2 regions of the Halobacillus litoralis genome follow, and region 2 is predicted to be linked to the other one. Evidence: riboswitches for the same ligand, from Rfam matches in the RefSeq annotation. Region 2 holds a riboswitch; the other holds the start of a gene.
What was found. Region 2 has a riboswitch for lysine ahead of dapA (4-hydroxy-tetrahydrodipicolinate synthase). Riboswitches for the same ligand answer to the same signal wherever they lie in the genome.
Positions count from the first base shown of each region.

Region 1 (12,191 bases), 930 kb from region 2:
ATTGTATTACTTGATGAGCCGTGGAATTTCCAAGTTCGAAGCCGAGCGATTGATTATCCATGGTTTCCTAGCACCAGTAGTAAACCAATTACCTGTAGAAGCTGTGAAACGCCAGTTGCAGCAGGTAATTGAAAGGAAAGTATATTAATGGATGTAAAAGCGGTACGCGACGAATTTCCTATTCTGCATCAAGAAGTTAATGGACATCCGCTCGTGTATTTGGATTCATCAGCGACTTCTCAGAAACCGATAAAGGTGATTGAAAAGCTTGATGAATACTATCGTGGTTACAACTCCAATGTCCATCGAGGTGTACACACGCTTGGTACAAAAGCGACAGACGAGTACGAAGGGGCACGGGAGAAAGTGAGACGCTTTATTAATGCGTCCAGTACCCAAGAAGTCATCTTTACACGTGGGACAACAACCGCCATCAATACCGTAGCAGCAAGCTATGGCCGCGCGAACTTGAGTGAAGGTGATGAGGTTGTCATCACCCCTATGGAACACCACAGCAATATTATTCCATGGCAGCAGATTGTTAAAGAAACGGGTGCTACTTTGAAATATATCCCGTTGCAACCTGATGGCACGATTCATTTAGAAGATGTTCAGAAGACAGTAACATCGAAAACGAAAATTGTTGCCGTTATGCATGTATCGAATGTTCTTGGAACGATCAATCCGGTGAAAGAGATTGCGCAAATTGCTCATAACCAAGGAGCTGTGATGCTTGTTGATGGAGCTCAAAGTGCTCCTCACATGAAGATTGATGTACAAGACTTGGATGCTGATTTTTATGCGTTTTCAGGTCATAAGATGTGCGGTCCAACTGGAATCGGAGTTCTATATGGCAAGAAAGCGCTCCTTGAAAAAATGGAACCTGTCGAGTTTGGTGGAGAAATGATTGATTTCGTTAACCTTTATGATTCGACATGGAAAGAGCTTCCGTGGAAGTTTGAAGGCGGTACGCCCATCATAGCTGGAGCTGTCGGCCTCGGTGCAGCCATTGATTTCCTTACTGATATCGGTTTGGATGAAATTAAAGAGCATGAAGAGAAGCTTGCTTCTTACGCCATGCAGGAAATGAATAAAGTCGATGGCATGACCATATATGGTCCAGAGCATCGGGCGGGACTTGTCACTTTCAATCTTTCAGATGTCCACCCTCACGATCTTGCGACGGTCTTGGACGCTGAGGGAATTGCTGTACGTGCAGGACATCATTGCGCGCAGCCATTGATGCGTTGGTTGGAAGTTTCAGCGACGGCAAGAGCAAGTTTTTACTTGTATAATACCAAAGAAGATATTGATCGACTTGTTGCAGGATTAAAAACAACAAAGGAGTATTTTGGCGATGTCTTTTAATAACCTGGATACACTTTATCGTCAAGTCATCATGGATCATTATAAAAATCCGCGCAACCGTGGCTCCATCGAAGGAAACCCTATGACTGTAGACATGAACAACCCTACATGCGGGGATCGCATTCAACTGCAATTGCTGGTTGACGATGGTATGGTAAAGGATGCTAAATTCGATGGTGAGGGCTGTTCTATCAGTCTATCCTCAGCCTCCATGATGACACAGGCAATCAAAGGAAAGCCAGTTGACGAAGCACTGAAAATGTCTGAGCTCTTTTCTGACCTGATGCAGGGGAAAGATATTGACGAAGGCGATATAGACCTTGGAGATATTGAAGCCCTGCAGGGAGTTTCCAAGTTCCCTGCTCGTATTAAATGTGCGACGCTCGCTTGGAAAGCAATGGAAAAGGGTGTAGATGTAGAGAAGGAAGACTAAGCTTTTCTATACCAAAAGGAGGTATATAACATGGCCAAAAAAGCGCCAGAAGTGGGAGAGTATCAATACGGTTTCCACGAAAAAGATGTTTCGATTTTCCGTACGCAAAAAGGTTTGACGAAAGAAGTCGTTGAACAAATCTCCAACTATAAAGAAGAACCGAAATGGATGCTCGACTTCCGGTTGAAGTCTTTGGAGCAATTCTATAAAATGCCGATGCCTCAGTGGGGCGGCGATCTTTCTGAACTTAATTTTGATGACATCACTTATTATGTGAAGCCATCTGAACGTTCAGAGCGTTCATGGGATGAAGTCCCTGAAGAAATTAAAAACACATTCGACCGTCTGGGAATTCCGGAAGCCGAGCAGAAGTACCTTGCTGGTGTATCCGCTCAGTATGAATCCGAGGTCGTTTATCACAACATGGAAAAAGACCTTGAAGATTTGGGTGTTATTTTTAAGGACACGGACTCTGCGCTTAAAGAGAACGAAGACCTTTTCAAAGAGTACTTTGGTAAAGTCATTCCACCATCTGATAACAAATTCGCAGCGCTGAACTCTGCGGTATGGTCCGGAGGTTCCTTCATTTATGTACCGAAGGACACGAAAGTAGAAACGCCTTTGCAAGCGTACTTCCGTATCAACTCTGAGAATATGGGTCAATTTGAGCGTACGTTGATCATTGCTGATGAAGGGTCTTCTGTTCACTACGTGGAAGGCTGTACAGCACCAACGTATTCTTCAAGCTCTCTGCATAGTGCCGTTGTAGAAATCTTCGTTAAAGATAACGCTTATTGCCGTTATACAACGATCCAAAACTGGGCGAACAACGTGTATAACCTTGTAACGAAACGTGCGGTTGCAGAGTCAAACGCTACGATGGAATGGGTCGACGGAAACCTTGGTTCCAAGTTGACGATGAAGTATCCTGCCGTGCTTCTTAAAGGCGAAGGAGCGCGTGGTATGACACTGTCCATCGCTCTAGCTGGTAAAGGACAGCACCAGGATGCCGGTGCTAAAATGCACCACTTGGCACCGAATACTTCTTCTACGATCGTTTCTAAATCCATCTCTAAACATGGTGGTAAAGTAACGTATCGCGGAATTGTTCAATTCGGTCGTAAAGCTGAAGGCGCTCGTTCCAACGTTGAGTGCGATACGCTCATCATGGATAACGAGTCTACATCCGATACGATTCCTTACAATGAAATCATGAACGAGAACATCTCTCTTGAGCACGAAGCGAAAGTTTCTAAAGTGTCCGAAGAGCAGTTGTTCTACTTGATGAGCCGTGGTCTTTCTGAAGAAGAAGCTACAGAAATGATCGTTATGGGCTTCATCGAGCCATTCACAAAAGAGCTCCCAATGGAGTATGCCGTAGAAATGAACCGCCTAATCAAATTCGAGATGGAAGGTTCTATCGGTTAATATTAGAAAAAAAGCCGTGCAGATATCATCTGCACGGCTTTTTTCATCGTGGACTGGTGATTTTATGCTTATTAGTAGTTATTAAAGTATATGGCAGGATCTTGATTTCGAGATGTTTTTCTGGGTTCGTTGCTTTGTTAAGCGGCAGGGATGGTCGGGAAGCTACTCGCTTTCCTGTGGGGATGGCGGAGAGCCTCCTCGAGCTAAAGCTCTGCGGGGTCTCTCCAGCCAATCCATTCCCACGGGAGTCTCGCAGCTTCCCGACCACCCCTTTCGATGTATGCGTGAAACGAACCCCTTTGCTAAGTGGGGTGTCTTCCACTTTCCCGCTGTTATAGCATAAAGCCTTCTATATCAAGCTTTCAGCATCCAAATACACATAAGGTAGAAGGTTTAACGCTCATACTTTCATCAAGTTGGAAAACTTCTTATTCCAAAAGTGGTTTCGAGCCAATTATATGGTCAAAAAGCGGAGGGGAATGGCGAGACTCCTGCGGGAAAAAAGTGCTTGGTGAGACCCCGCAGGACGAAGTCCGAGGAGGCTCACCCGCTCCCGCGGAAAGCGAGCTATTCCCCGCAGCCCCTTTCCACTCAACAAAAGTCTCGAAACTGAGTCTTCCACCATAGCGAGCTTATGTAGTATTAGCAGCAGAATTCAAAAAAACCTATTTTTTATGGGACTGCTTTATACTCCAGTGGAGGCAAGATGTTTTATGAATACAAAACATGATACTATAATATTATCTATTAAGAGTTAAGGAAGATTCGATATGTATTTGATTATGTTTGTGATCGGTTTAATTACCGCCCTGGTCGGAAGTGTGGCAGGCCTTGGAGGAGGCGTTATTTTAGTTCCTGTTCTCCTGTTTTTAGGTGATCATTATGCTTCCTTCAATTGGGTGACCCCCCAGACGATCGTTGGAATTTCTTTAGTAGTGATGATTTTTACGGGGATGTCTTCGGCCATCTCATATATGAAGCACCACCGTGTGGATACGGGAATTGGGCTAGTTTTTTTGTGTGGAAGCATTCCGGGAGGCATTTTCGGCTCCTGGCTGAATCAATTTTTTGAAACTGATGGTTTCTCCCTTTTCTTTGGAATTGTTATGATTGCAGTTTCTTTATTGTTTTTCATTCCGAGAAGACAAGCAGGCCAATCGTTATTTAAAACAGGTATGTCTAGAGAAAAAACAGTGGACGGGAAAGTGTATAAATACCGGATGCCTTTTTGGGTTGGGTTTCTCTTATCGTTTTGCGTAGGGATGTTATCTGGTTTATTAGGCATAGGTGGAGGATCTTTAATGGTGCCAGCAATGATTTTACTATTGAACATCCCCCCTCATATTGCGACAGCGACTTCTATGTTCATGATTTTTTTTGCAAGCATAACAAGCTCTGCGACACATGTCCTTTTAGGGCATGTGGACTGGAGTCATACACTGTGGTTTATTCCGGGAGCTTACTTGGGGGGGACGCTTGGCGCATGGGTCAATCGACGACTTGATGGACAGGTAGTGGAAAGATTCCTGAGAGTACTGCTCGTATTGATTGGCATACGTTTAATTTGGCAAGGTTTAGGGTGAGGAGACTGAAGATGAAGGAAAAATTATACTTTTATTATACAAGCGATCTGCACAGTCACTTTGAAAATTGGCCACAAATCGTCGGGTATTTTAATGAACAGAAAAAGAAACATGAGAAAAAAGGCGAAGAGTACTGGCTTTTTGATAATGGAGATCATGTCGATCGTTTCCATCCGATTGCGGAAGGGTTGATGGGAAAAGGCAATGTTGAGCTATTGAACGACGCTGGATATGATGTGGCAACGATCGGTAATAATGAAGGCATTACTTTAGCGAGTGAAGATCTTCATTCCTTATACGATCATGCGACTTTCCGTGTCGTTTGTGCCAACTTGGATTGTAAGAGTTCCTCATCACCTGCTTGGTTAAAGCCTTATCACGTTCTTGAATCCAAATATGGGACGAAAATCGGTGTATTAGGCTTGACTGCACCATTTCAAGCGTTTTACCAGCAGTTGGGATGGGACGTGCTTCCTCCATTTGACATTCTGGATGGGATGATCGAAGAATTGAGGAATCAAACCGATATCATTATCTTATTATCACACCTTGGTATTAATGAAGATGAAGAAATTGCCAGGCGTTATTCAGACATTGATATAATCATCGGAGGACATACACACCACCTCTTCAAGAATGGTGAATATATTGATGGTGCTTTGTTGACAGCCGCAGGAAAACACGGGACGCATCTTGGTGAAGTTGTGGTTGAATGGAACATCGACACCCGTCATTTGGAGAAAAAAGAGGCCTATGCTATACCAACAGAACAACTGAAAAAAGATGATGAAGTAACTAAAAAAGTCAAGGAGATACGTTCTAAGGCTGTTCACGAATTAGGTACTCCCGTGTCTTATCTCAAAGAACCTCTGCACATTGCTTGGTTCCAAGACACCCCGCTTATGAACCGCTTAACAGAACAATTACGCTTATGGACATCGGCGGATATAGCGATGTTGAATGCAGGTGTGCTTCTCGACCATTTATCCGCTGGAGAGATCACTTATGAAGATATTCATCGCATATGTCCACACCCCATGAATCCCTGTCTTGTGGAGTTGAAAGGGGATGAGCTACTGGAAGTGATACGAGCGGCTCATACGAAAGAACTTACGGAAATAAGGCTGAAAGGTTTTGGATTCAGGGGCGAAGTAATCGGTAAGATGGTTTTTGCAGGTATTGACATAGAATTGGGCATAGATGATGATGGAGGTGAACATGTAAAGCGTGTCACGTTTGATGGTGAACCGATTGATTATGATCGGACCTATCAGTTTGCTACAGCTGACACATTTACGTTTGGCCGATTTTTTCCTGAAATCGCCTATGCCAAGTCAAAGAAATATTTTATGCCGGAACTATTGCGTGATTTATTATCAGAAGCACTTAAATCATAACATGGAGAGCTACCTCTTTAGGTAGCTCTCTTACATAACGGATCGTTAGGAGTTTATTATGAGAGTCGTGGCTGCAAATTCTCTAGTACCAGGGGCTGTTTTAGCTAAAACCATTTACAATGAAAGTGGGCGAGTGCTTCTTCAACAAGGTGTCGCTTTTACACCGCGGATTATTGACCGGTTAAAAGGCTTTGATATTACTTACGTGTATATTGAAGATGGACGAACATCGGATATCATTGCTGACTCTCCTCTTTCTGAAAAGACACGGATGAAGGCGATCCATTCTATTAAGCAGTCCTTTTCCACCATTCATCAATCTGTGTTATCTGATCATCGCTATGTTTTAGAGGAAACAGGCCAGTAAATGCGAGGGATTGTGCGTTCTTTAATTAAAGAATTACGGAATCACGGAGAAGTCATGTCCTTGTTGTCCGATGTTTTCACACATGATGATTACATCTTCACCCACTCACTGAACGTTACTATGTACGCTCTTGCTCTTGGGAAAGAGTTGAACCTGAGTGGTCCGAAGATGGAGGCTCTCGGCCTCGGGGCGATTCTTCATGATGTAGGGAAAATGAACGTACCGAGAGAGATTCTCTTAAAACCAGGAAGATTGACGGAAGATGAATTCAAGTGTATTCAAACTCACACAGAAGCAGGCTTTGAAATTCTTCGCCAGTCATCAAACATTCCCCTGTTAGCTGCTCATTGCGCTTATCAGCATCACGAGAGGCTGGATGGATCAGGGTATCCACGTGGTATCAAGAGTGAGGACATTCATCTATTTGGAAAAATCCTTGCTATTGCAGATGTATTTGATGCTGTAACAAGTAATCGTGTTTATCGGGAAGCCATGCTCCCTCATGAAGGCTTGGAAATTTTATATTCCGGTTCTGGCTGTTTATTTGATCAACGCATGGTAGAAGCTTTCAGACGTTGTATCGCTGTTTATCCGAACGGATTATCTGTGCAACTCGATGATGGGCGTGAAGCGATTGTAGTTAAACAGAACCCAAGTGTATGTGATCGCCCCATAGTAAGGGAAATAAACAAAGATGGGACGAGAGGGCGAGACATCGACTTGTCCAAAGAATTGAATATTATGATTTCCAATTGTCATCTGACATCAGTAAGTTGATGCTTAAACCCTTCTTTTCTTTCATATAGATAGATGAGGAGGGTTGTTCTATGCCAAAAAAGAGTGCGACTACTGGTTCCACGATCGGAAAAAGGATTGTGCTTAGTCTGCTGTTTTTCGCCCTTTTCACAGCGTTAAGCCTTTGGTTCATTAACCGAGGTGTGACTCCGGCGCTTGTTGAAATTGCTGAAACAAAAGCTCAACAGCTGGCTAGGGATGCCATAAATGAAGCCGTCAGTAAAACGATCGCAGAAGATTTACAATTCAATGATCTTGTGAATATGGAGAAGGATAACCAAGGAAACATCGTTTATATGGGGTGGAACTCTGTCGTAGTAAACCGGGCACTTCGTGATACGACCATACGTGTTCAAAACTTTTTAAAAAGGATGGAGCTTGGCGAGCTACCTATGGAGGATACGTCTTTAGAGCCGAATATTGATCCCGATCGCACACAGGAAGAATTAGGAGAACAGCCGGCAACCTTAATTGAACTTCCTATCGGGGTAGCGACGAACAACAGTTTACTTGCGAACCTTGGGCCAAAAGTTCCTGTTCAACTAAGAGTGATTGGAGACGTTCAATCGGAAGTCGATATCAAGATGACGGAGTATGGGATTAATGCAGCTCTGTTTGAATTGACCATTCATTTTGAAGTGAACGTGCGGATTGTTATTCCGTTTTCTACAGAAACGACTGTCGTAACGAATAACATTCCAATTGATCAAGCCACAATACTTGGTAAAGTACCTAATTTCTATGGTGGCATGGGTGGAGAAGGGGATCCATCATTTTCTTATCCAATGGACCCCTTGCAATAAATGCTTGGAATTGTTAAACTTACTGAGAATTGAATATGCGTGACCTTATCAGATCGGTGAGGTAGAGGTGCAAACACCATCAGTAATCAATTGGAGCGAGACAAGCGACGATGATTGATGGAAGGGGATGTTTGCCGAAGTGTTTTATAGTTCGTCAAGCTATAAGACGCTGGTGTATATCTGAACAAGAGATACACTGTCATGCATGCTTTTGGGTGCATGGGGCGCTACTGATCGAAATGGAGGATAATCAAATTGCCACTTACAAAGGCGATGGTAGGTTATTTTCTATCATTGTCTTTTTTTATTCCTCATTTTTTCATCCGCAGTAGCCTTCCATTCCCGTTACATCAAGATTTACGGAGGGGAAAAATCATGGAAGGAACCATCTATTCTTTAATTCCAGCAGTATTAATGTTAATCCTTGTTCTGCTGACAAGGAAAGTCATCCTGTCCTTAGGAATCGGGATCATCGTAGGAGCATTCCTGCTCACTCAAATGGATATTGGCGGAGGATTGACGTTAATTTGGTCAATTTTCGCAAGCATCTTCGTCAGTGAAGGCGCACTGAATATGGGCAACATTTATTTGTTATCATTTCTATTTCTACTAGGAATTACCACTGCCTTCATGACTGCCTCAGGAGGAAGTCGGGCCTTTGGTCGTTGGGCTGTTGAACGTATTCGCACGAGAAAAGGAGCAACACTTGTACCGGCTCTTCTTGGAATCATTATTTTTATTGATGATTACTTCAATGCACTAGCCGTTGGACAAGTGGCGCGCCCTGTAACCGATCGATACAAAGTATCACGGGCGAAATTGGCGTATTACATCGATTCCACATCGGCTCCGATTACTGTTATTTCACCGATTTCCAGCTGGGGAGCTTATATTATTGGAACAATAGGAAGTATCCTTGCTGCTAATGAAATCACACAGTACCAAGCTTTCGAAGCATTTGTGTTAATGATTCCAGCAAACTTATATGTATTTGCAGCATTGTTACTCGTATTCCTAACGATTTATTTAAGGTTGGACCTTGGTCCGATGAAAGTTCATGAAAAACGAGCTATTGAAACAGGTGAATTGAACAATCCTGAAAAGGGAGATGTTCCTGGTGATTTAAATGATGAGTTCAAAGAGCATAATCACGGCAAGATCTCTCATCTGATTTGGCCCATTGTAGCGCTCGTTGTCGGAACTGTGTTAACAATGATCATCACAGGAATGCGTAACACGGAAGGCAATGTTGACCTTCTCTCCATCTTTGCCAACACAAATGTTAATATATCGTTGTTCACAGGCGGAGTCGTTTCTGTAGTTGTTGCGCTTGTTCTGTATATCGGTCAGCCAAAACCTAAATCAGGAATTTCTCTTGTCTTTGGTCAAGGGATGAAAGCTATGTTACCAGCGATCTATATCTTGGTTTTTGCCTGGATGATCGGAGATCTTATCGGCCAGCTACAAACTGGTGAATATTTAGCCCAGCAATTTACTCAAGCAGATATCAATCTTGCCTATCTGCCTTTGATTATTTTCCTGTTGTCAGGCTTTATGGCTTTATCTACAGGTACTTCTTGGGGGAACCTTTGGAATTATGCTTCCCATTGCAGGGGAAATTGCAGCAGTATCTGATCCTACACTGATTCTGCCGGCACTGTCAGCCGTACTCGCTGGGTCTGTATTTGGTGACCATTGTTCACCGATATCAGATACCACGATTCTTTCCTCGACTGGGGCAGGGTCGAACCACATCGATCACGTACTCACACAGCTTCCTTATGCTTTTATCGCGGCAGGAGCTGCTTCGATCGGTTATGTCATCTTAGGCCTATCTGGTGGAGTTTGGCTGCCACTGTTGCTGACGTTGATTATTGTCACAGTTGTAGCATTTATTATTCACAAGTTTAATCATAGTCAACCAACGGAGTAAAATAAGAAGGAATAGTTTTTCCGGAGAGTATGGAACGTCCAACGTCCATACTCTTTTTTTGTTTCCATTCTCCCAAAAATAATTTTGAAATTCTGTCCCGGAATTATAGCTACATGTCTTTTACGTAAAAGGGTATTGTAAATAGATGTGAATCATTCCCTGACTCCCCAAGCACCTCCACTAAATTCTCAATTTGAGACTTACACCATCCGTCCATATAGATCAAATGGTTAAATGTTGAAAATATAAAACCATATTATGGTAGTTATATTTATTCATGTCTTTTATCTCACCTTCCAATTTTTAAAAATTTTAAAATTATTTTGACAAGCTATGCATTGCTAGTTATAATTTAAAGCAGAATAATCAGAAAAATAAAAATTTAAAAACATCTTTTCTAGGATGTTTAACTCAGGGAGGTCTTTCGCATGGAAAATCGTGCACAATGGGGAACACGAGCCGGTTTCATACTGGCGGCCGTTGGCTCAGCTATTGGTTTGGGTAACATTTGGCGTTTCCCGGCAGTAGCTTATGAAAATGGTGGTGGCGCATTTTTTATTCCTTATTTATTTGCTCTATTAACAGCAGGTATACCACTACTTGTCATGGAATTTACCATCGGTCACAAATTTAGAGGATCAGCACCACTTTCATTCTTCAGAATGAATCGTAAGACAGAATGGCTTGGCTGGTGGGCAGTACTTGTATCCTTTGTTATTTCGACATATTATGCTGTCATTATTGCCTGGGCAATTTCATACAGTATCTTCGCATTCAACCTTTCTTGGGGGGATGACACAGAAGGCTTTTTGTTTAGTGATTATTTGCAATTATCCGTAGATCCTGGTCAGACAGGAAGCCTTGTACCTGGTGTTCTTATTCCACTTCTTATCGTTTGGTTGATTACACTTGGTGTACTGTTCAAAGGAGTCAAAAAGGGTATTGAAGCAGCAAATAAAATCTTTATCCCGACATTGATTGTCCTTTTCATGATTATTGTCATCCGAGCGGTTACTCTTCCGGGGGCGGCAGAAGGTCTTCAGACGTTCTTTGCTCCAGATTTTAGTGCTATTACCGATAGTTCCGTTTGGGTAGCAGCTTATGGACAAATTTTCTTCAGTTTATCCATCGCCTTTGCGATTATGATTACGTACTCCAGCTACCTACCGAAGAAATCGGATTTAACAAACAATGCTTTCATTGCTGGCTTTGGTAACTCAAGTTTCGAATTACTTGCTGGTATCGGTGTTTTCGGAGCTTTAGGATTCATGGCTTCTCAAAGTGGCGTCCCAGTTAACGAAGTCGTCAGTGGTGGCGTGGGGCTTGCGTTTGTCGTGTTCCCACAAATCATTAATGAGTTTCCTGCATTGAATGGATTATTTGGTTTCTTATTCTTTGCATCATTAGTACTTGCCGGACTATCCTCATTAATTTCAATTTCTGAAACTTATGTAGCTGCCTTGAGCGAAAAATTTGGAATATCAAGGAAAGCTGCTGTAGGACTTGGTGGAGGATTAGCTGCCGTCATTTCCCTGCTTTTCGCAACACAGGGTGGACTCTATCTCCTAGATGCCGCTGATTACTTCATTAACCAGTTCGGAGTAGCATTTGTCGGACTTGTAGAAGTTCTCGTCATAGCATGGTTCTTACGTAACCTTAATGACTTTCAGGCTCATGCTAACGGTATATCTGATATCCATCTTGGTGGATGGTGGAAGATTTGTCTTGGTGTGATCACGCCAATCGTCCTTGGATTTATGATGTTTGATTTATTCAAGACGAACCTTCTTCAACAATTTGATACAGAAACAGGGAACTATGCAGGATATACAGATGGTTTCATTTTATTCGGGGGGTTGGTTTGTAGCAGCATTTGCCATTGTAGCCGGCTTCTTGATGACATTGAAACGCTGGGATTCTAAGGCCGTTGAAGAAGTTAAGAAGGAGGTAAGCTAATATGTCAGCTGGTGCAGTAACAATGATGATTATCGGAATAGTCGTTATATGGGGTGGCCTGGCTGCCAGTATTACGAATGCCGTTAAAAAATCCAAATCATAAGAAAAGCGTCGCACAATAAAGTGCG
Region 1 covers NZ_CP129016.1:1,927,056-1,939,246, forward strand. Annotated here, with positions in the region: gene sufD (Fe-S cluster assembly protein SufD) at 1-148, shown strand, start outside; gene LC065_RS09690 (cysteine desulfurase) at 148-1,368, shown strand; gene sufU (Fe-S cluster assembly sulfur transfer protein SufU) at 1,358-1,801, shown strand; gene sufB (Fe-S cluster assembly protein SufB) at 1,832-3,229, shown strand; gene LC065_RS09705 (sulfite exporter TauE/SafE family protein) at 4,000-4,812, shown strand; gene LC065_RS09710 (bifunctional metallophosphatase/5'-nucleotidase) at 4,824-6,209, shown strand; gene LC065_RS20495 (hypothetical protein) at 6,268-6,576, shown strand; gene LC065_RS09715 (HD-GYP domain-containing protein) at 6,577-7,353, shown strand; gene yunB (sporulation protein YunB) at 7,404-8,174, shown strand; lysine riboswitch at 8,229-8,412, shown strand; partial or broken gene LC065_RS09725 (Na+/H+ antiporter NhaC family protein) at 8,550-10,107, shown strand; partial or broken gene LC065_RS09730 (sodium-dependent transporter) at 10,536-12,063, shown strand; gene LC065_RS09735 (methionine/alanine import family NSS transporter small subunit) at 12,065-12,166, shown strand.
Region 1: it holds a riboswitch for lysine, as region 2 does, so the genes downstream of both, LC065_RS09725 (Na+/H+ antiporter NhaC family protein) here and dapA (4-hydroxy-tetrahydrodipicolinate synthase) in region 2, are expected to answer to the same signal.

Region 2 (12,191 bases):
ATGGGCGACGACAACAACTTTTTCGCCGAAGTAGTTATAGATTTCCTTTACTTTTTCGGCTAAAAGAGCTCCGTTGTCCCACATGCTCTTACCGGCATTGAGGTCGATGAAAGCTGTTTCATAGCCGTTTTGATAGGCGGTTGTGTACATATTGTTGTTTTCATACCAAGTGTTTGAGGAGCTGTTCAATCCGTGTACAAAAAGAATGGGGTGTGAGTTAGCGGTGATTGTAGAAGGAGTTTCCCCGACATACCATTCGCCAGGGTTACCCGATGCACCATCCTTGATCGATCCAGCCATACTGACGGATGGTACGGTGAGAAAAAAGGCAGTAAAAACGACGAACCACTTCTTAAAGTTAAGCATTTCCTGTCTCCTTTAAAAAAGTTTTTGGAGTCGTGTAGATGGGTTATGTAGGTGTCTCCTTCTATACCATTCGTTGTACAATGCTCATTTCCTCCATTTGGAAAATGGGAAGTTTTGTTGAAATATGTTTCTTAGGCCTTCCGCTTCCAAGGTGGCTCACATAGGATGGATTATGAGCAAATGGGGGAGGAATGAGGATGTCCCACAGAATCACTTCAGGTAATCGTCTTCTTTTCGTCACGGAACCAGGCGGCCAGGTCATTGAGGAAGGACAAACGGTCGATTTGACGGAAGAATATCCGGCGGGCATCGATGTCAGCCCTTTTTATACGATTCGGGTGGCCGGGGGAAACCGGGTGGTCTCAGAAGGCGCCGTCACGTTCAAGTTACTTATGAAAGTCAATCAGGTCAGTTTTTTAACCCTCGATCAGATTACGGTGTATCCGGGAGAACGGTTCAACCGTACCTATAATGTGCCGGGGCTTGGGTTGGGGATTAAAGCGGAAGCAGAAAATGGTTCGGGCGTAGATGCCGTCGATTTAGTTGTGATCGGGTTTAAGTTCTAGAATGGAAATAAGGACATAAAAAAGGACGCCTCCGCTAAAAGACGTCCTTTTGCTTTATTCTTTTTCAATGGTGTAGGTGCCTCGTGCGGTTTCCAGTGTGAAGCGGTCATTCAAGTATTGGTATCGAGTCGAATCTTCCAGGGGAATTTCATAGTAGGCGGATGGCAGCGGCTGGGCGCTTTGTGCATCCGTTTCTGTCTGTCCCTGGCCATGTAAGTAAAGCGCGTGCATCGGTGTGTAATCGTCGAGACGGCGCGTGTGAGTCTCATAAGATATGTGATCAAGGGTCATCGTGATGGTATCCTCATCGCGTAGCTCGTGTTTCTGAATACGAATGTTTTCCCCCTGCCACTGTTGCAGGCGCTGGTTGAATTCTTCAATCGTTAAATCGTTCATGCTGATCCCTCCTGCGTTTATCTTTTCCACAAGGGTCGTAAACATGCAGGTGATGCTTCCCATATCATGGTAAAATGAAGGCGGAACAGTAATTCCAGTGATGATACCGTCCAATGGATGGATATATTTATACGGAGAATATACAAATTAAAGCTAGGATCTATCCATGGAAGGACGATGGCTTACATATAAATCAGATGGAGGAGGGACCATTCTATGAGTAAATTCGGACAAGTTTTCGTAGTGATTTTTATGGTCACTATTTTGACGGCGTGCGTGGAAGGGGACTTGAAACTGAAGATTAATAAAGATGGAAGCGGTGAACATACGATCACGGCAGGCGTTGAAGATGACACGTTGAGTCGCTTCGGAAACCGCGCTGAGAATACGATGAATTCCGTTTCAGAAGAGCTTGAGTCAAAAGGTTACGAAGTGGAATCTTATCATAAGAGCGGCTTTACTGGTTTTCGGGCTAAAAAGAACTTTGAGGATGTGCAGGAGATGGAAATCCTGCCTGTGTCGAGTGGTATGACAGAAGCAGGTGTTGCGCCTGCGATTGGCAACGTTCCAGTCGAGATGACGACAGAAGGGGGTATTTTTACAACGACATACAAAGTGGAAGCAGAACTCGACCTCTCGAATTCAGGGGTCATCGGAGGCATGCAGTCACTTGTTGCGGATCAGTTGGATCTTACGTTTACCCTTGACCTTCCTATAAAACCGAAGTCTCATAATGCTGACCGTGTGGATGGAGATGTATTGCAATGGGACATCCGGGCAGCTGGTGAAACGAACATGATGGTGGAAATGGTTGTACCGAACGTGAAAAACATCATCATTGCAGGGGTGGCAGCAGTAGTTGTATTAGGACTGATCTTCTTCCTTATTCGAAAACGACGCCGGAATTAAAAAACTCCCACATTAACGGGAGTTTTTTTGTGCTTGTTCAAATACTTGTTTCCTTATTCTCATGGATTCATGCAAATCCACAACGGGTAGCGGGTAGTCTTCTCCCAGCCTAACCCCGTACTGCTCTTGCTCGAGCATCCCCATCTCTCTAGGCTGGTGGATCCACGGGGCGGGAAGGTCCCTTAATTCAGGCAGCCAGTAGCGCAAATAAGACCCATCTGGATCATAATCGAGAGCCTGCTTTTCTACATTGAACGCTCGAAAGGGTACAGCATCGTTACCTACGCCTGCGATATAAAGCCAGTTTCCGTAATTGCTGGCAACATCAAAGTCCACCAGTTGTGATTCAAACCAGGCGGCGCCAATGCGCCAATCCAGTCCAAGGTTTTTTGTGAAAAAGCTTGCCACATTCTGCCTGGCACGGTTGGACATAAATCCTGTTTGCTTCAATTCTCTCATGGCGGCGTCGACGAGAGGATAGCCTGTCATCCCATCCATCCAGCAGTGCAGAAGTTCTTGGTCGTCATCCCAAGGGATCCGGTCCCCTTTGATCCCTGCCGGGTAAAAAATTCGATCGCCATATTTACGATGCACCAGATGGAAATAATCGCGCCATAACAATTCAAAATAAAGCATGTATGTGGACTCATTTTTTCCGTGTTTCCTTTCATAGGTGCGAATCTGGTCAAGGACGACCTTAGGGGACAGGCACCCGTTCGCAAGGTAGGGAGAGAATTTAGAGGAGTCATCTTCCTTCAGCATCCCGTTCCTCGTCTCCTTGTACACCTTCAGCCGGTCTGCTTTGAAAATATAATGAAGCAGACGGTCCTTAGCTTTAGACGAACCCCCTGGATAACGCGGCGGCCGATCCAACTCCTCCAAACCAAGCTCCTGCAAAGTAGGGATGTCCCCTTCAGGAACATTCATCGGCAAGTGTGAGCCTCTGATTGATGATGGTATGGATATTTCTGTGAGACCTGGTAAACCATTTTTTCCCAACACCTTGCGGAACTGCGAAAAGGTGTCTGGAAGTTCGCTGATGTTGAATGGGAGGTCTTCTGGTGGATACAGGTTATGGCCGCGGTCAATGGTGAAGGTGGTGTGCGGAAGTCGTTCACGGACCTTTCGCTCGATGGAGCGTTCTTCACTGCCGATTTCTTCATGGAGGAAGATCTCTTGTATAGTAAAGCTCTCCGATATCGAAGTAAATACTTCTTCAGGTGAGCCATGTCTTACGAGAAGGGGTACACCTAATTGCTTTAGGTTCTGTCGCAAATCTGCGACACTTTCCCGAATGAATTGAGTACGATGTTTGCCCGTCTTCGGAAATCCGTAGGAGAGGTTTTGATATTGTCCTGGATCAAATACGTAAACACCGAGGACTGGAAGCCCATGGGATGAAGCGTGTAACAGCGGGCGGTGGTCGTGCACGCGTAAGTCATTCCGGAACCAGACGATAACACAAGAATCCATTTGATCGCCTCCTTTTAGCCTAGTGTACCCTCTCCGTGATGGAGCAATAAACTTTCAATCGGCCGTCACACCTGTTGAAGCGTTTTAGAATAGGCTATCTATAAAGGAGATGACTGCATGGATACTCTCTTAGTGGAAAAGTTGCAACAAGGTGGCTACACGCTGTATGTCCGTCATGGAGAAGCGAATGTCGGAACGGACCAGCCCGATTTCTCATTCGAAGATTGTTCCACACAACGGAATCTTTCAACAAAAGGACAAAATCAGGCAGAACGATTTGGAAACGCGATCCGCAGGCTGAACATCCCTGTCGCAACCCCTGTGATTGCAAGTCCTTTTTGTCGCGCGAAAGAATCCGCCATGCTTGCATTCGGAGCTGAAAATACTCGCATCAATCCTTTCTGGTACAACGTTTATAAGCTGAATACACCCCTATTACCCTACGTGCAGTCTGCCATTCTGACACGTCTTTCTGGTTTTCTCGAACAGCGGCCACCCAAAGGAGCAAACCGGTTCATCATCGCCCATAGCTTTCCGAAAGGTGTTGCGTTTGGCCCCATGCCTAGTATGGGGGCCATAGTCGTGAAACCTTATGGAAAAAGGGAAGGATTTTCTGTTGCCGGTCACTTTACCCTTGATGAACTTGAAGAGTTTGTAAAGGAATAAGTTATTGCTTTCCTTTATTCGACAAGAACAGTTATAGTAAACATAGATATGTGCAACGGTAGACGAAGCCTTCATAGAATCCTGTCACCATCCAGCGTCTACATTGAGAACCCGCAGCAAAACAGTCATGGAGGGTACACAATGTTCAAGTGGTTTAGGAAAAAGAAGAAGGGATCGATGATCATTATGACAGTATTGTCTCTTTTCATTTTAGGGGCTTGTACTGTTGGGACCAGGAGAAACCGAAGCGAAGAGTTGGAAGAATGAACTGAAACAAGCAGAAGGATTGAAGTATTCAAAAGAGCTGACAGAGGAGCTTTATAAGCAATTACGTAAAGAGGAAAAAGGACCGCTTCCTTTTTCAGATGCCTTAGAAGACATTCATTCGTTGAGCAAAGTGGAGACCATGGATTTATACTTAGATCGTAACAACAAAAAAAGTGAAGCCGAAAGAAATCCGCGCCATCGTTGACGGTGTGTACGGCATTGACCTTGAAGCGGTTTCTGAACTTGGTGTTGGGAAACAGACGAGCACCTATTCTGACGACGTAATCCAACGGATAAGACAAGCCCTTGGGGAAGAAGTCAGTGATGAAGCTATCACTAAGATGCCAAAGGTAGAAGTAATGGAGTTATACTGGGAGTCCTTTGATGGGAAAATGTCCGGCGATGATATGAGGAAGATGATCAATGCCATTTTTGGAATTAATTTAGCGGGCATATCCGGACTTGAAGGAACGGGCGTCTCGCTTTTTTCAAAAGATCAGTGGATCTCCCGCTATGATCACGATTTGTTCGTCGTCCATACGGGAGCAGATGATGTAGATGTGTGGATTTACCCGACGGACTATTTCAAAAAACAGACAGGACTGGAGGAGAACCCTCGTGGATTGGAAGTCGCCCTCACCGCTCTAGGCTTTGCATATAATGAGGAGAAAAATGCGTTATATTATGCGAATCCTACAGGGGAATCAGTACCTGACAACTTCAAAGGACAGACTCTCGGAATGATGATCGGTTTTATTAAAGAGAATTATGAGGATTTGAAATAAAGAAAAGCTCTGCGTCTGAACGCAGAGCTTTTTTAAAATGCCTGCCTTTCTTTTAGAAAAGATAAGGAGTCATCCGTTTTTATTTTTTCAGGATATCCACAAAATGGGAAACGATCCTTGCTGTCATCCCCCAGATTACTTTATCTCCATAAATATAGAAGTATTCCTCAAGCTGACGCGTCCGCCAGTTGTATTCTTCCCCCCCTGGAATTAAATCAAAGGGGAAATTCGCTTCCGGCTGAGCTTCAAAGTGGACGTAGTGGATGCGAGGTCCATTTTCCATGAAAAAGGATAGCGGCACTGTAAACACTTCGCGGACCTCATCGGGGTTACGGACGAGTTCTTCTTCGGCTACATCCAAATATCCTGCAAACGTGTAGACGATCATGCCGAAGGGAGAAATCAGGTAGTCGAGTGGATGGACTTCTGTGAACTGCCCTGGTTTGACGCCTAATTCTTCTTCCGTCTCCCGAATGGCGGCTTGTTTTGCGGAAGGGTCCTCAGGGTCAATTTTTCCACCTGGGAAACAAATCTCACCCGGTTGTCTTCTGAGTTGATGAGAACGCACTTCGAAAACGACATGAAGCTCATTGTTTTTTTTAATAATTGGTAAAAGGACAGCGAACTTACGGAACTGTTCGTGACCGAGAACAGAGGGGTCATGTTTTTTCACTGTCTCAAAAATGGTTTTTGCGTCCATAGTTTTCACCTCGTCTTTTTACTATACCAGAACATTTGCCTGAATAGAAAAGAGGCACTCATCAGAGCGCCTCTTTAATGATTTTTTTGTAATAAAGAACAGACAGCATTCCGAAAATCGAATAGAAAGCTGTGTAAAGCCCCATGACGATCAGCATCGGCGTCCATAACTCGGTCCCGAAAAAGAATCAGCCGGACTTTACGGCAAAGTAGCTGTGCAGGAGTCCAATCAGTAACGGAATTCCGAAGTTGAACAACTGCTTTCCTTGAATACCGCGCAAAAGTATAGGTGTTCACGCATTTTATTACGAAAAAGCGGTGGTGTAGTAAAAATATTTTGACCATTCCGTCAAATCCTCTTTAAAAAAGGTGAGGATGAGCGTACAATGGATACTAATATTCAAAGACCACCATAGAAAAGGAGTCATGAAAATGTCAGTGAACATCGTCGAAGCAACCCATAAAAAAGCCAAACCAGAAAGTGAAAAGATTCCTTTTGGACGCACTTTCACGGATCATATGTTTGTGATGGATTATGAAGAGGATAAAGGATGGCACGAACCGCGGATCGTTCCTTATGAACCGCTGACGCTCGATCCGGCTGCGATGATTTTTCATTATGGACAAACCGTTTTTGAAGGATTGAAAGCATACCGCACGGATGATGGACGCGTACTTCTTTTCCGTCCCGAAAAAAACTTCGAGCGACTAAACTTGTCGAGTGACCGATTGAGCATACCGCCGGTCGATGAACAAGAAGTGCTCGGTTACTTGAAAGAATTGGTCCAACTTGAAAAAGACTGGGTGCCTTCTTTTGAAGGAACGTCGCTGTACATACGACCATTTATTATTGCGACAGAACCGAGCCTTGCGGTGGCTCCGTCCAAATCATATAAACTGATGATTATCTTATCACCAGTCGGGCCCTATTTTTCAGGCGGCATCAAACCGGTAACGATAAACGTAGAAGACAAATTTACTCGTGCTGTCAAAGGTGGAACAGGCATGGCGAAAACCGCCGGCAACTACTCTTCCGGATATCAGGCTCAAGCGAAAGCCGTAGAAGAAGGAAACAACGATGTCCTATGGCTCGATGGCGTAGAAAAACGCTACATCGAAGAAGTCGGAAGCATGAATATCTTTTTCAAAATCGATGGAGAAATCGTGACTCCAGCCTTGAGTGGAAGCATTCTGCAGGGGATTACACGTACATCAATCCTTGAGCTTCTACGTAAATGGGAGGTTCCTGTAACCGAGCGCCGGATTTCGATTGATGAACTGTACCAGGCCTATGAAGACGGGAAGCTCGAGGAGGCCTTCGGAACCGGTACCGCCGCCGTCATTTCGCCTGTTGGTGAATTAAACTGGCTCGGCAAGAAGATGGTCATCAACGACCATGAAATCGGTGCTTTATCTCAAGAGCTTTATGATACGATTACGGGGATTCAACGGGGAAGAAAAGAAGATCGCTATGGTTGGACAGTGGAAGTATAGAAGGAAAGCCTCAGGTGTTGGTGCCTGAGGCTTTTTAATGCTCATTTGTTTTTTGATTCAAGAAATTTATCAGGGACATCAGGACAAAGTATAGAATGAAAACAATTGCAAGGCTCACAAACCAACTGAATGTTGAGTGGAGAAAAGGACTTAGCATGATGACGACGAGAAGAAAAAGAAACCGGGCGATGTCTTTCTTCTTTTTCTGTCGCTTGGACATGGTATTCCTCCTTTTTCTATCTTCTAACCGAATATCATACTCCTTAATCTTTTTGAAACCGAAGGGGTTTAGACAATCAGCAGAGAATAAAAATAGAAATACCCATATCTTTTTCGTGGAGTTTTCCGTTATAGCTGTGAGAGGTCGAAAGGAGTGTGAAAAGTGGAACTGAATAGAAGGAATTCCGAGGGCAGGACTGGTCTTAAGGGGATAGAGAAGGACTATGATAAACTTTTACGTTATTGCCTTTTCTTAACGCGCGATGGATGGGACGGAAGAGACCTTGCCCAGGAGTCGGTGGCAAGGGCGTTTGAGCACTATGATGCTGGTGAGATCAGACCGGCTCTTCTCAAAAAGATTGCCTACCATGTGTGGATGGATCAAAAACGCATGGAGAAAAAGACCCCTTTGATGGAGAGAGCGGCTGATGACTTTGTAAAAAATGAAGAGGGTGTCGATGAAACATTAATTCAATTTCTTATAGAAAAATTGACGGTGAAGCAGATGTTTGCATTTATTTTGAAGGAAGCTTTTCATTATAAAATTGCAGAGGTTGCAGAACTGCTTCATATGAAGGAAACAGGAGTCAAGGCGTTATTGAAGCGTTCGCGGGACAATCTGCACAGGTGTGCAGAAGTGGATAGGCTTCATATCATGCGTACCCGCTCAGAGGACGATCTTCTTTACCAAACATTGATCAGAACGCTAACTATACAGGATCCAACGGTATTGATTGAGAAAATTCCTGTCCTCCTCAAACCGGCTTCCAGAAATCAGCTCCCAGATTCACCTTTAAACGATCTCTCCTTAGCAGCATAAAAGGAGGAAAATCCGATGAATACGATTCCTTATGTCATTGAACAGACAAGCAGAGGGGAGAGGTCTTACGATATCTACTCCAGGCTTTTGAAAGACCGGATCGTTATGGTAAGTGAAGAAATCAATGATCACATGGCCAACAGTATTGTTGCCCAACTTTTATACCTTGCAGCGGATGATCCGGAAAAAGACATCTCCTTGTATATCAACAGTCCAGGAGGGTCGACGACGGCAGGGTTTTCCATTCTGGATACGATGCAGTATATCCAGCCTGAAGTTAGAACGATCTGTACGGGAATGGCCGCTTCTTTTGGAGCCATGCTTTTGTTGGCAGGGACAAAAGGGAAGCGGTATGCATTACCGAATAGTGAAATCATGATTCACCAGCCGCTTGGAGGAGCTCGCGGTCAGGCGGCTGACATAGAGATTTCAGCGAAACGAATCATCAAACTGAGGCAGCACATCAATGAAATCATCGCCGAACGGACCGGACAGCCGGTAGAAAAGGTGGCAGAAGATACCGATCGTGATTATTTTATGAGTGCGGAAGAAGCAAAGGAATACGGAATCATCGATGAGATTGTTCACAAAAAATGAAAAACCGCCCATGCCGGGCGGTTTTTCTTATGAAGCTTTGACCGCTTCTTTCGGTTGTACTTTTTCAAGTTCGCCGAGCACCTGCTTTTCTTCTTCTTCTGAAAGCGGCAGAAGGGGAAGACGGACTCCACCGACCTCCACACCTTTAGCATTCAGAGCCGCTTTCACAGGGGACGGGCTTGGTGCAGAGAAGATGGCATGCATAACAGGAACAAGCTTCTGGTGAAGGCGGGCGGCATACGCAAAATCGCCTTCCCGGAAACTCTGGATCATCTGCTGCATTTCATTTCCGATCACATGGGAGGATACGGAGACAATTCCTGTACCTCCGATCGATACGAATGGAAGTGTATTGGAGTCCTCACCACTATATACAGAAAAATCATCGGACGTTTCACGGATGATTTCCGTCGCCGCATCAAGATCGCCGCTTGCTTCCTTGATGGAAACGATATTTTTGATTTGAGATAAGCGAATGACTGTAGCTGGCTCCATATTGATGACGCTTCTGCCTGGAATGTTGTAAAGCATCACGGGAAGCGATGTAGATTTGGCAATCGTAGAGAAGTGCTGGTAAAGGCCTTCTTGAGTTGGTTTATTGTAATAAGGGGACACGAGCATGACGGCGTCGACGCCGACTTCCTCCGCTTTTTCAGTCAACCGGATAGACGCTCTCGTGTTGTTGGATCCGGTACCTGCGATAACAGGAACTCTTCCGTCCACTTCTTCGACAACGAACTTGAAGAGTTCTACTTTCTCTTCTGTGGTCAATGTCGGTGATTCACCGGTCGTGCCTGCAATGACAAGGCCATCCGAACCGTTCTCAATCAAGTGGTTGACTAGCGCTCGTGTTGCATCCAAATCAATGTTTTCTTCACTGTCAAAAGGGGTCACCATCGCTGTTAATACTTGGCCGAAATTCATAACCTCACACACCTTTGTTTAGAATTTTGAATACGTTCGAGGTTGTGAGGGCTACGGCAGTCAAAATAAAAACGGCAACAACGAGGGCGTCGCTGCTGCCGTAGAAACTTTTAACCGTTCCTGCGTAAGATAGCCCTCCATATAGTTTCCTATATGACAGTCCTGTACTTGTTCAGCAGCAGAACCAGCATCAGGGATATGAGATCCCTTTCGCTTCGGCAATTTCCCCTTTCCACTTTCATCTCAGGAGCTCATTCTCCTCCGACAAGTGTACTTATGTCATTGCACCTCTATCCTTACTTCAAAATCATTTGAAATAAGAAAATATTTAGTTAGTTAAAGATTATCAAAAAAGTATCAAACTTACAAGTGGAAAGACAAGGGAACAAACGATTCGACAAAATCTCTGAGATTCTTATCTTAAGCTATCTGGCAGGTTTGTGGAAGGCTCAGTTTTCGAGACTTTTGTTGAGCGGAGGGGGCTACGGGGAATAGCTCGCTTTCCGCGGGAGCGCGGTGAGCCTCCTCGGACTGCGTCCTGTGGGGTCTCACCATGCACTTTTTTCCCACAGGAGTCTCGCCATTCCCCACCGTCCCCTTGCTATATCGGTGTCTCGAAACCACTTATGGAAGACTCAGCTTGTATGATTGTGGAAAGTGGATGTGGGTATTCAGAACGTAAAAGTTTGATACAGGGGGTTTTATGCCTGATTAGGAGGAAGGGTGGGGGACACTTCCTCTCGGTGGTGTAGGGGTTCGTTTCTTCCTTGCATGGAATGGGGTGGTTGGGAAGCTGCGAGACTCCCGTGGGAGAAAGGAGATAGGCAAGATCCCGCAGGGCGGTAGCCCGAGGAAGCTTGACACTCCCCCGCAGGAAAGCGAGTGGCTTCCCAACCACCCCTGACGCTCAACCTAGGTAACGAGCCCCGGTTATCTGGAAACTGAGTCTTCAAGTGAAGGGAGCTTTTTTTGGAAGAGTTGTAGAAATCAGACCTGAGGCGGATGAAGATTCATTCCCGGGAACATCGTGGATAGCATCAACCTTTTATACAATAGAATCAACCAATAACAAACGAAGGTGTGATTCGAATGGCAGTCAATGAAATAGCGTTGCAACAGTCAGAAACAGAACCGAAAGAGATCCCATCCATATTCAAGAATCGAAACTTTTTGCTGCTTTGGGGAGCGGCACTCTTATCAAGCTTTGGCATTTCCTTTTTCCTTTTCTCACAAAGCTGGTACGTCGTTAATGTCTTAGGCTTAGAGGCTTCTCTTGGAATTCTTTATATCGCCGTCAGTATCCCGAGGGTACTTTTTATGATTATCAGTGGAACGGTTGCTGACCGCTTTGATAAAGCGAAAATCATGTTTTTGTCTGATTTTATCCGGGGACTGCTCCTTATCGGTCTTGTCGTTTGGTTTATGTTTGGTGGGATTACGTTATGGACATTTGTGACGTTCGCCTTTTTCTTCGGTATTCTGGATGCCTTTTTCTGGGCGGCGGAAAGTGCCGTCATTCCTTCGATTATTCATAAAGATAATCTTACGAGAGGCAATTCGATTATCCAGATGACCAACCAGACATCGTTCATACTCGCTCCTATGCTTGCCGGGGTCATCATTGCGTTTGGAAACTATGAAATTGTGTTTGCCACAACTGCAATTATGCTCGTTGTGGCGAGTGGTTTAATTTTCTGTATGCGTGTACCAAAAGTGAAAGAAGAGTCAGACGAACAAAAAAAGTTTTGGGATGATTTTAAGGAAGGATTGCTTTATGTAAAAAACTCCCGTGTCATTTCGCTGGTCGTGTTGACGACGATCTTTATGAATCTCTTCTTAGTCGGACCTTTGACAATGGGGCTTCCGTTATTTGTGAAGACTATTTTAGAGGGGACGGCCATGGATTTCAGTTTTCTTGAAGCAGGTTTGGCTGTGGGGATGCTGCTTGGTTCAATTGTGGTGGGTGTGTTGAACGTGAAAAAGAATCGAGGGAAGATTGGTATTCTGGCA
Region 2 covers NZ_CP129016.1:1,001,470-1,013,660, forward strand. Annotated here, with positions in the region: gene LC065_RS05295 (esterase/lipase family protein) at 1-366, opposite strand, end outside; gene LC065_RS05300 (hypothetical protein) at 564-932, shown strand; gene LC065_RS05305 (protein YmzB) at 987-1,328, opposite strand; gene LC065_RS05310 (EGFR-like transmembrane domain-containing protein) at 1,545-2,237, shown strand; gene LC065_RS05315 (DASH family cryptochrome) at 2,250-3,710, opposite strand; gene LC065_RS05320 (histidine phosphatase family protein) at 3,828-4,376, shown strand; gene LC065_RS05325 (hypothetical protein) at 4,603-4,848, shown strand; gene LC065_RS05330 (hypothetical protein) at 4,817-5,428, shown strand; gene LC065_RS05335 (NUDIX hydrolase) at 5,508-6,128, opposite strand; partial or broken gene LC065_RS05340 (bacitracin ABC transporter permease) at 6,190-6,411, opposite strand; gene LC065_RS05345 (branched-chain amino acid aminotransferase) at 6,560-7,621, shown strand; gene LC065_RS05350 (hypothetical protein) at 7,656-7,841, opposite strand; gene LC065_RS05355 (sigma factor-like helix-turn-helix DNA-binding protein) at 8,004-8,660, shown strand; gene clpP (ATP-dependent Clp endopeptidase proteolytic subunit ClpP) at 8,676-9,257, shown strand; gene dapA (4-hydroxy-tetrahydrodipicolinate synthase) at 9,285-10,181, opposite strand; lysine riboswitch at 10,304-10,482, opposite strand; gene LC065_RS05370 (MFS transporter) at 11,271-12,191, shown strand, end outside.